One region of the Bradyrhizobium sp. Leaf396 genome, then DNA from elsewhere that is predicted to be linked to it. Evidence: riboswitches for the same ligand, from Rfam matches in the RefSeq annotation. Region 1 holds a riboswitch; the other holds the start of a gene.
The links. A riboswitch is a leader RNA that binds a small molecule or an ion and turns the genes downstream of it on or off. The one in region 1 is predicted to bind S-adenosylmethionine.
Positions count from the first base shown of each region.

Region 1 (4,978 bases):
AGCACGGCCTCCTTGTTGGCGAGGAAGACGTCGCGCCACATCGTCGGGTCGGACGCGGCGATGCGGGTGAAATCGCGGAAGCCGCCGGCGGAGAATTTGATCACCTCGGATTCCGTCACCTGCGCCAGCTCGTCGGCGGTGCCGACGATGGTGTAGGCGATCAGATGCGGCAGATGGCTGGTGATCGCGAGCACGAGATCGTGATGATCCGGCGTCATGATCTCGACCTTGGCGCCCATCGCCGCCCAGAACGCCCGCAGATGCTCCGTGGCCGCCGCATCGGTATCTTCCGGCGGGGTCAGGATGCACCAACGATTGATGAACAGCTCGGCGAAACCCGAATCCGGGCCGGAATGCTCGGTGCCCGCAACCGGATGCGCCGGCACGAAATGAATGCCTTTCGGCAGATGCGGGACCATGTCGCGGACAACCGCGCCCTTGACCGAGCCGACATCGGAGACGATCGCGCCCGGCTTCAGATGCGCGGCGATCTCCTGCGCCACAGCTCCGCAGGCGCCGACCGGAATGCAGAGGATGACGAGATCGGCATCCTTCACCGCCTCCGCATTGGTCGCCACCACCTGATCGACGATGCCGAGCTCGGCGACGCGCGCGCGGGTCTTCTCCGAGCGTGCGGTGGTGACGATCTCGGAAGCCAGGCCCTGGAGCTTCGCAGCGCGCGCGATCGAGCCGCCGATCAGGCCGAAGCCGATCAGTGCGACGCGCTGGAAGTGCGCCTGTTCGCTCATTTGCCGGCCATGAAGTCGCGCAAGCCCTCGACGACGAGGCGGTTGGCCTCTTCGGTACCTATCGTCATGCGCAGCGCATGCGGAAGTCCGTAGTTCTTCAGCGCACGCAGGACGAGACCGCGCCTGGTCAGGAAAGCGTCCGCGTCATCGGCGGTCCTGCCCTTGTCGGTCGGGAAATGGATCAGCACGAAATTGGCGACGCTTGGCGTTACCTTCAGTCCGAGCTTGCCGATTTCCTCGGTGAGCCAGTTGCGCCAGGTCTCGGTGAACTGCTTCGACATCGCCTGGTGCGCGGTGTCCTCGATCGCGGCGACGGCGGCGTACATCGCCGGTGTCGACACGTTGAAGGGACCGCGGATGCGGTTGACGGCATCGATGATGTGCTCGGGCCCGAACATCCAGCCGATGCGCAGCGCAGCGAGCCCGTGGATCTTGGAGAAGGTGTGCGTCACCACTGTGTTCTCGGTGGTGGCGACGAGCTCGATCCCCATCTCGTAGTCGTTGCGCGAGACGTAGTCGCAATAGGCGGCGTCGAGCACCAGCAACACGTGCGAGGGCAGGCCGGCGCGCAGCCGTTTGACCTCGTCGAACGGAAGATAGGTGCCGGTCGGATTGTTGGGATTGGCGAGCCAGACCAGCTTTGTCCGCGGCGTCACGGCCTTCAGGATGGCGTCGACGTCGGCGGTGAGGTTGCTCTCCTGCGCCACCACGTTCTTGGCGCCGACGGCCATGGTCGCGATCGGGTAGACCAGGAAGCCGTGCGTGGTGGAGATCGCCTCGTCGCCGTGGCTGAGATAGGTGTGGGCGAGCAGGTTGAGGATCTCGTCCGAACCGGCGCCGCAGATGATGCGGTTGGGATCGAGCCCGAAAGAGCGGCCGATCGCCTCGCGCAGCACGCGCGAGGTGCCTTCCGGGTAGTCCTCGAGATGATCCGCCACGCGCTTGAACGCTTCGATCGCCTTGGGCGAGGGCCCGAATGGCGTCTCGTTCGCGGAGAGCTTGAACACCTTGCGGCCCGGCTCCGGCACCGGGCTCTTGCCGGGGGTGTAGGGTGCAATATCGAGAATGCCGGGATTCGGCACGGGGCGGGACATCTGGGACTCCGGATAGGCTGGGCTGCTCGCGATTTACTATTTCGTGCCGGTCGGGGGCACCGTATAGCGCGTTGCGTGGCTGCCGACGAGGGCCGTGGAGCGCACCGACGCCCCCGCCTCGATCAGGGCAGCCTTAATTTTGTCGATGCTGGTTGCGCTCGTGACCGAGACCAGCAGCGCCGCGCCGTCGAAGGCCGTGTCCGGCACCGCCACGATCTCCGCCAGCGGCGACAGGGCCCGTGCGACCTCGGCGTTCCACCCGGAGACGCGCACGCTGAAGGTCTCGACCTCCGTAACCAGCGCGCTGTCGGCGACCCGCGAGATCGTAAACACCGGCAAGGCGGCCGGATGGTCCGCGCGTTCGACGAATGGCAGCCGCGCGATGATTTTCGGCGCGCCATCGGCTTCCAACTCCAGCCACCACGGCGTGCGGCTCGACGTCGCCGAGACCAGCGCCAGATCGCCCTTGGACTTTGCTGCCGCTTCGACTGCGGCCTGCGCGCTGAAATGCGCGACGTAAGGCACGGTAAAACCGAAATGGAAGCGCGCGGAATCGCGCATCGCCGGCTCGCTCGCCGAGATATCGGCATGCACCGAGAACGGCGCCTGCACGTAAGTGAAGGTCGAGATGATGACGCGCCAGATGCTCTCGACCGTGTCGAGCGGCAGGATGCCGCGATGGCGCTGCACGAGGTGGCGCATCATGTCGGCCTCGCGCGCAGGCCGAAACGCCGAGCCGACCTCCTGTGTCTGCTTGACCTGGATCAGGCGGTCGATGATGTCGCCGCGCTGCATCAGCAAGCGATGCATGCTCTCGTCGATCGCATCGATCTCCTTGCGCAGTTCCTGAAGCGAGGGTGGCGCGGGCGGACGTTGGGACATATCTGGCGAGGGCTGTTGAAGACGTTCCGATGCGGATCAGCCTTAGGGGTGGATCCGCTGCGAGCAACATCCTGATTAGGCAGTCGGCCCGGCGAAAGCAAAGAGAAATGACGGCTCTTTCTGCGGGCGGCGCCGCACTGATCTTAGCTCATTCGGGCCGCGACTTGACGAAAACCGCCCAAGACGGTAGCTTTTGCCCGTTCCGTGGTCATTTGAGCCGGCCGGCTTGCAGCCACGTTAAAAAACTCGCTAAACAGGCCGGGGACGCTTCCGATCCCGGCCGAACCTATCGTTCAGGCCGGGTTTTTCATGGCCTGATTCCAGCGGCGGTCTGAGGGCAGTCGCAAACGAGGTCGATGATGGTTGGCGTCAAGTCGGTACCCAGTCCTGCGATCAGCGCCGACGAACGGTCGCATGAAGTGGATCATCCAAGCTCGCAGGTCGCGCATTTCGGCGCCGAGCAGCCGCTGCGGCTCGATTGCGGCGTCGATCTCACCCCGTTCCAGATCGCCTATCAGACCTATGGTGAGCTCAACGCCGATCGCTCCAACGCCGTGCTGATCTGCCATGCGCTGACCGGCGATCAACATGTCGCCAATGTGCATCCCGTCACCGGCAAGCCGGGCTGGTGGGAGACGCTGGTGGGCCCGGGACGGCCCATCGATCCCAAGCACTACTTCATCATCTGCTCCAACGTGATCGGCGGCTGCATGGGCTCGACCGGGCCGGCCTCGATCAATCCCGTCACCGGCAAGGTCTGGGGCCTGGATTTTCCCGTCATCACCATTCCCGACATGGTCCGCGCGCAGGCGATGCTGATCGACAGGCTCGGCATCGAGACGCTGTTTGCCGTCGTCGGCGGCTCGATGGGCGGCATGCAGGTGCTGCAATGGACCGCGGCCTATCCCGCCCGCGTGTTCTCCGCGCTGGCAATTGCATGCTCGACGCGTCACTCGGCGCAGAATATCGCCTTCCACGAGCTCGGCCGCCAGGCGGTGATGGCCGACCCCGACTGGCACGGCGGCGGCTATGCAGATCGCGGCATCCATCCGCATCGCGGGCTCGCCGTGGCGCGGATGGCGGCGCACATCACCTATCTCTCGGACGCGGCGCTGCATCGCAAGTTCGGCCGGCGCATGCAGGATCGAGATCTGCCGACCTTCTCGTTCGACGCCGACTTCCAGGTCGAGTCCTATCTGCGTTACCAGGGCTCGTCCTTCGTCGAGCGTTTCGATGCCAACTCCTACCTCTACCTGACGCGTGCGATGGACTATTTCGACATCGCCGCCGATCACGGCGGCGTGCTGGCGAAGGCGTTTGCGGGCATCAAGACGCGTTTCTGCGTGGTGTCCTTCACCAGCGACTGGCTGTTCCCGACTTCGGAATCGCGCGCGCTGGTGCACGCGTTGAACGCTTCCAGCGCGCGGGTGTCGTTTGCCGAGATCGAGACCGATCGTGGCCACGACGCCTTCCTGCTCGACGTTCCCGAGTTCTTCGACATCTCGCGCGCGTTCCTGCAGTCCGCCGGGAAGGCCCGCGGGCTCACGGGCAGAAAGGACGGCTAGCGATGTCTGTGCAGGAAGTGCTGCCGCTGAACGGCGTGACGAGCGGGGCGGCCGGTCAGTATCGCGTCGATCATCTGCTGGTGGCCGAGATGGTCAAGCCGGGGTCGAAGGTGCTCGATGTCGGCTGCGGCGAGGGCGATCTGCTTCAACTGCTGGAGACCCGCGGCATCGACGGCCGCGGCATCGAGCTGTCGCGCGAGGGCGTCAACCGCTGCGTCGCCAAGGGGCTCGCGGTGGTGCAGGGCGATGCCGACACCGATCTCGTGAATTATCCCGATGACGCCTTCGACTACGTGATCCTGTCGCAGACGCTGCAGGCGACGCGGCAGCCGCGTGTCGTGCTGGAGAATCTCCTGCGCATCGGCCGCCGCGCCATCGTGTCGTTCCCGAATTTCGGCTTCTGGAAGATGCGACTCCAGCTGCTGATCGGGGGCCACATGCCACGCACCGAGAACTTGCCGGCGACATGGTACGACACCGCCAACATCCATTTCTGCACGATCAAGGATTTCGTCGAGCTTTGCGACGAGATCAACGTCAAGATGGAACGCTCCGTCGCGCTCGATCTCTATGGCCGGCCCGTGCCGCTGAACCTGCCTTGGTGGGTGTGGAACATGTTCGGCGAGCAGGCGGTGTTCTTGCTGAGCAGGGGCGCCGGGAAATAGTCTGCCGTCGCCCGGATGGAGCG
Region 1 is NZ_LMQJ01000023.1:103,592-108,569, forward strand. It holds gene ASG57_RS20680 (prephenate/arogenate dehydrogenase family protein) at 1-749, opposite strand, end outside; gene hisC (histidinol-phosphate transaminase) at 746-1,843, opposite strand; gene ASG57_RS20690 (chorismate mutase) at 1,880-2,725, opposite strand; SAM riboswitch at 2,920-2,999, shown strand; gene metX (homoserine O-acetyltransferase MetX) at 3,085-4,290, shown strand; gene metW (methionine biosynthesis protein MetW) at 4,293-4,955, shown strand.

Region 2 (4,978 bases), on a different contig from region 1:
TTCGGCCAGCTCGCGACAGGCAGCGCCGGGGCACTGTTCGCGTCGAACAGCGGCGCTTCGAGGTGACGCGCGAAGACGAGCCGCTGGTCGACCTCGAGCGGATGGTCGTATTGATGATAATAACCTTCGAGCCCGTCCTGTCCGTCGACGCTCTGCTTGGTGCAGACGAAGCCCAGACGCAGATCGCCGAGGGCGACGCCGTTGTTGGCGTGCCAGCCGCGCAACATCGCCCGCGACACCTCGCCGGGGATGCCGCAGATCGCAGTGCCTTTCCAGATCCAGCGTGGCGGCGGGTAGCGGATCCAGGCTTTGGTGTCGCTCTCATACATGTACTCGACATGCACGCCGCCGATCCAGTTGGAGAGATAGTGATATTGCGCAGCGGCCACCGCCGGCGGCAGATGGTCGAGGCCGAGCTTCTCGAGACCCGGCAGGAAGCGTTCCTGCTGCTGACGGCGGAACACGCGGAAGACGAATTCAGCTGCATCCGCGGTGCCGCGCCGCGTGACCACGGTGAGGATCAGACCGGTAAAGTAAGCGTGGTAGAGATCGGCGATCGCGCGCCAGCGCTTCCATTGGGTTTCCTGCGCTGTATCTGATGCGGCGGTCATGTTCACTCCCGATCCTGGTTTTGATCGAGTGTGTCACCGCGCCCGGTGGCAGGCAACATGAGGCGCATGCAGGCCGCCCTGCACTGCACGCCGCCAATTCCGCATCACGAATTTTGTGCAGCCTTGGCCGCTCGCTCGCGCTCGGTGCGTTCGGTGACGTCCCGCGCCATCGCCGCTGATCCCAGCACGTTGCCGCCGGAATCACGCACCAGCGCGAAGGTCATCTCGATGTAGAGCTTGCGCCCGCTCTTGTGCAGCGCGCGGGTCAGGGTCGGCTTGCCTGCAAGCTTCGTGGTGCCGCTCGCAAGCGCGGCCTCGAAACCCTTCCAGTGCGCGGCTCGAAGATGTTCGGGAATGATCAGATCGAGATTCTGGCCGAGCGCTTCGGCGGCGGAGAAGCCAAACAGCACGGTCGAAGCACGATTCCAGCGCGTGATCGTGCCGGAGCGATCCGAATAGATCAGCGCGTCCGCAACGTCTTCGATGATACGTATGTCGAGATCGGATGGATTGCTCATCTCGTCACCTCGCATGCAGCCTGGATGGAGCGCAGCGCAATCTGGGTTTTCTCGGCGAGAGTTCCCGGATCACACGAGCGCTCCATCCGGGCGACAGGATGCAGCTACGCCCGAAAATGCTTCGATAGTTTAAGGCCCTGAGCCTGGTAGTTCGAGCCGATGCGCTGGCCGTACATGGCGTCCGGACGGGCCAGCATCTTCTCATAGACGAGGCGGCCGACGATCTGGCCGTGCTCGAGGATGAACGGAACTTCGCGCGAGCGAACCTCCAGCACGGCGCGTGCGCCCTGTCCGCCTGCGCCGGCATAGCCGAAGCCGGGATCGAAGAATCCGGCATAGTGCACGCGGAACTCGCCTACCAAGGGATCGAACGGCACCATCTCCGCGGCGTAATCGGGCGGCACCTGCACCGCCTCTTTCGAGGCCAGAATGTAGAACTCGCCAGGGTCGAGGATCAGGCTGCCGTCGGGACGCGCCGAGATCGGCTCCCAGAATTCTTCCACCGCATAACCGGAGCGACGATCGACGTCGACGACGCCGGTATGGCGCTTGGCGCGGTAGCCGACGAAGCCGCCGCCCTTCTCGCCGGAGAGATCGACGGAGACGGCGACGCCGCCCGAGAGATCGGCATCGTCGACGTCGACGAGACGCTCGGCGGCATGCAGCGCATCGAGTTCGTCGGCGTTGAGGATGGCGTCACCGGTGCGGAAGCGCACTTGGCTCAGGCGCGAGCCCTCGCGCACCAACACCGGAAACGTCTTGGGGCTGATCTCGGCATAGAGCGGACCATGATAGCCGGCGCCGATCATGTCGAAACGGCGGGTGCCGTCGGCGATCACGCGAGTGAAGACGTCGAGCCGGCCGGTGGAGCTCTTTGGGTTGGCGGCCGCGACGATCTCCGGCGGCAGCGCCAGGCTCTCCAGCAGCGGCACGATGTAGACGCAGTTGGTCTCAAGCACTGCGCCGTCGGCGAGGCTGAACTCGTGCAGCTTCAACTCGTCGATGCGTTCGGCAACCGTGGCACCAGGGCCCGGCAGGAAGCTGGCGCGAACGCGATAAGCGATATCACCAAGGCGCAGATCGAGGCTCGCCGGCTGGATCTGGCTTTCGACGAAGTCGTACGCCGGCAAAATGAGCCCCGCTTCCGCCATCGCCGCGATCATGCGGTCGGGCAGGATACCATTGGCGTCGGCGGCGACCGTGAACGTCAACCGGGGGTCCTCATCAGGGGTCTGTCGCATCCCGACATGCGGGACATGCCGGCCGTTTACGGCTAGCCGATGGACGCCTTGACGGAAAGGGCGTTGCGGAATATGAGCATCACTTATCCCGTGGTGATTTGAGCCGGCCGGCTTGCAGCCACGTTAAATAAGTCGCTAAACAGGCCGGGGACCTCTGTGATCCCGGCCCGTGGAGATATCCAGGCCGGTTTTTTTGTGACCATTTGCGCGTCGATGGTCATGTCGGAGGGTCCAATGTCAAAGTCGCCTGCTGCCTACCGTCCCGAAACCCGCCTGGTCCATTCCGGGACCCTGCGCTCGCAATATGGCGAGACGTCCGAGGCGCTGTTCCTGACACAAGGCTACGTCTACAACAGCGCTGAGGAGTGCGAGGCGCGGTTCAAGGGCGAGGATCCCGGCTTCATCTATTCGCGCTACTCCAACCCCACCGTCGCGATGTTCGAGCGCCGCATGATCGAGCTCGAGGGCGCCGAGGCTGCCCGCTCGGCGGCGACCGGCATGGCCGCGGTGACGACCGCGATCCTGGCGCCGCTGAGGGCGGGCGATCACGTGGTGGCCTCGCGCGCGCTGTTCGGCTCGTGCCTCTACGTCATCCAGGACCTGTTGCCGCGCTACGGGATCGAGACCACGCTGGTCGATGGGCTCGACCTCGACCAATGGCAGCGTGCACTTCGGCCGAACACCAAGACGTTCTTCCTTGAGAGCCCGACCAATCCGACGCTCGACGTGCTCGACATTCCCTCCATCGCCGAGATCGCACACGGAGGCGGCGCACGGCTCGTGGTCGACAACGTGTTCGCGACCCCGATCTGGCAGAGTCCGCTGGCGCTGGGCGCCGACGTCGTCGTCTATTCCGCGACCAAGCATATCGACGGCCAGGGCCGCTGCCTCGGCGGCATCATCCTGTCCTCGGAGGCCTTCATCGCCGAGCACATCCACAACTTCATGCGCCAGACCGGCCCGTCGATCTCGCCGTTCAACGCCTGGGTCCTGCTCAAGGGTCTCGAGACGCTCGGCGTGCGCGTGCGCGCGCAGACCGATACCGCTGCGCGCATCGCGGAGGTGCTGGCGAGCCATCCGAAGATTTCGCGGCTCGTCTATCCCGGCCGCTCCGATCATCCGCAGGCAGCACTGGTCAAGAAGCAAATGCGCGGCGGCTCGACGCTGGTCGGCTTCGAGGTCAAGGGCGGCAAGGCGGCTGCCTTCCGCGTCCTCAATGAACTGAGGCTTGCGAAGATCTCCAACAATCTCGGCGACGCCAAGAGCCTCGTCACGCATCCGGCGACGACGACACACCAACGCCTGAAGCCGGAAGACCGCGCCGCTCTCGGCATCAGCGAAGGCTTCATCCGCTTCTCGGCCGGGCTGGAGCATCCCGACGATCTGATCGAGGATCTGACGGCGGCGCTGGCGAAGGCGTGAATAGCGAATGGCGGAGAGTGATTGGCGAATAGGTCGATCTATTCGCTACTCGCCATTCCCTATTCGCCTTCTCACATCGGCCGGTATGTCCTCACGTCCGCGGGCACGTTCACACCGAGCTTGATCTGGTCGACGGACCGGATGATGTCGTCACCCAATAGCTGGGCGAAGCAGGCATAGCCCCAATCGTTCATGTGCAGGCCGTCGGCGATGACGAAGCCCTCGACCGGAATCGCCTGCTTCTCGTGCCAATCGCGCATCACCTCGAAGCGCGGGAAGATGCCCACGTGACGGAGCTCGGCGGCCTTGCCGAGCAGCTTCACCATCTTGCCGGCGCTCTCGGCGCGCTGATTGACGGCCGGCGAATATTGCGGATCGACCAGCACGATGTCGGTGCCGCCGGCGGCCTGGATGCGGCTGATGCCCTCCTCGACCAGCTTCACGGTGTCGCCGGGATCGAGATTGCGCAGCACGGCGTTGGTGCCGACCTGCCAGATCACGAGATCCGGATGCACGTCGATCACCTGCGTCTGGAGGCGCTTCATCATCTCGGGGGCATCCTCGCCGCCGACGCCGGCATTGATGACCGTGATGTCGGCGGTCGGGTAGTGCCGGCGCAGCTGCGCGGCGAGACGATTGGGATAGTTGAACTCCGGCGAGCTCGCGCCGAACCCTTGGGTCGACGACGAGCCGAACGCGACGATAACGACGGACTGGCCGGCGGCGAGCTTGCCCGCAACGTGCGGCAGCGAGCCCATCGTCTTCGAACCGCCCTTCGGCGGCAGGCATGGCACACGGTTGAAGATGTCGGCGGCCGACTTTGCGACCTCCTTCACCTTGTCGATGGCACGCGAGGTGACGCCGCGCTGCTCGGACGACCTCGCGGCAACGGTGGTCTGGGCAGGCGAAGCGGAAGTCGGATCAGCCGGCTGCGCCGGTGTCGGCTGTGCGGCTGGCGTCTGAGCGTATGCGGCCGGCGCCAGCAGCAACAGCGCTGCGGCTGCGGGCGCGGCCAGCCATGTCGTCAGGCAAAAAGGGCGGAGAGAACTCATTAACGCTAGACCTCAATTTTGCTGCTGGGCCGGCTCGCGGTGAGCTGCGTCGATCACGAATTGTGCCAACGCCCGGCCAAGGCAATCATGGACCTGTTTCGCCAGTTCGGGCCCGCGGGACGGGCTGAACAGGT
Region 2 is NZ_LMQJ01000034.1:113,501-118,478, forward strand. It holds gene ASG57_RS25265 (hypothetical protein) at 1-611, opposite strand, end outside; gene ASG57_RS25270 (PAS domain S-box protein) at 716-1,129, opposite strand; gene ASG57_RS25275 (2'-deoxycytidine 5'-triphosphate deaminase) at 1,234-2,370, opposite strand; SAM riboswitch at 2,451-2,530, shown strand; gene ASG57_RS25280 (O-succinylhomoserine sulfhydrylase) at 2,605-3,792, shown strand; gene ASG57_RS25285 (SGNH/GDSL hydrolase family protein) at 3,864-4,844, opposite strand; gene ASG57_RS25290 (SGNH/GDSL hydrolase family protein) at 4,857-4,978, opposite strand, start outside.
Region 2: linked by a shared signal. The riboswitch ahead of ASG57_RS25280 (O-succinylhomoserine sulfhydrylase) and the one ahead of metX (homoserine O-acetyltransferase MetX) in region 1 are both predicted to bind S-adenosylmethionine.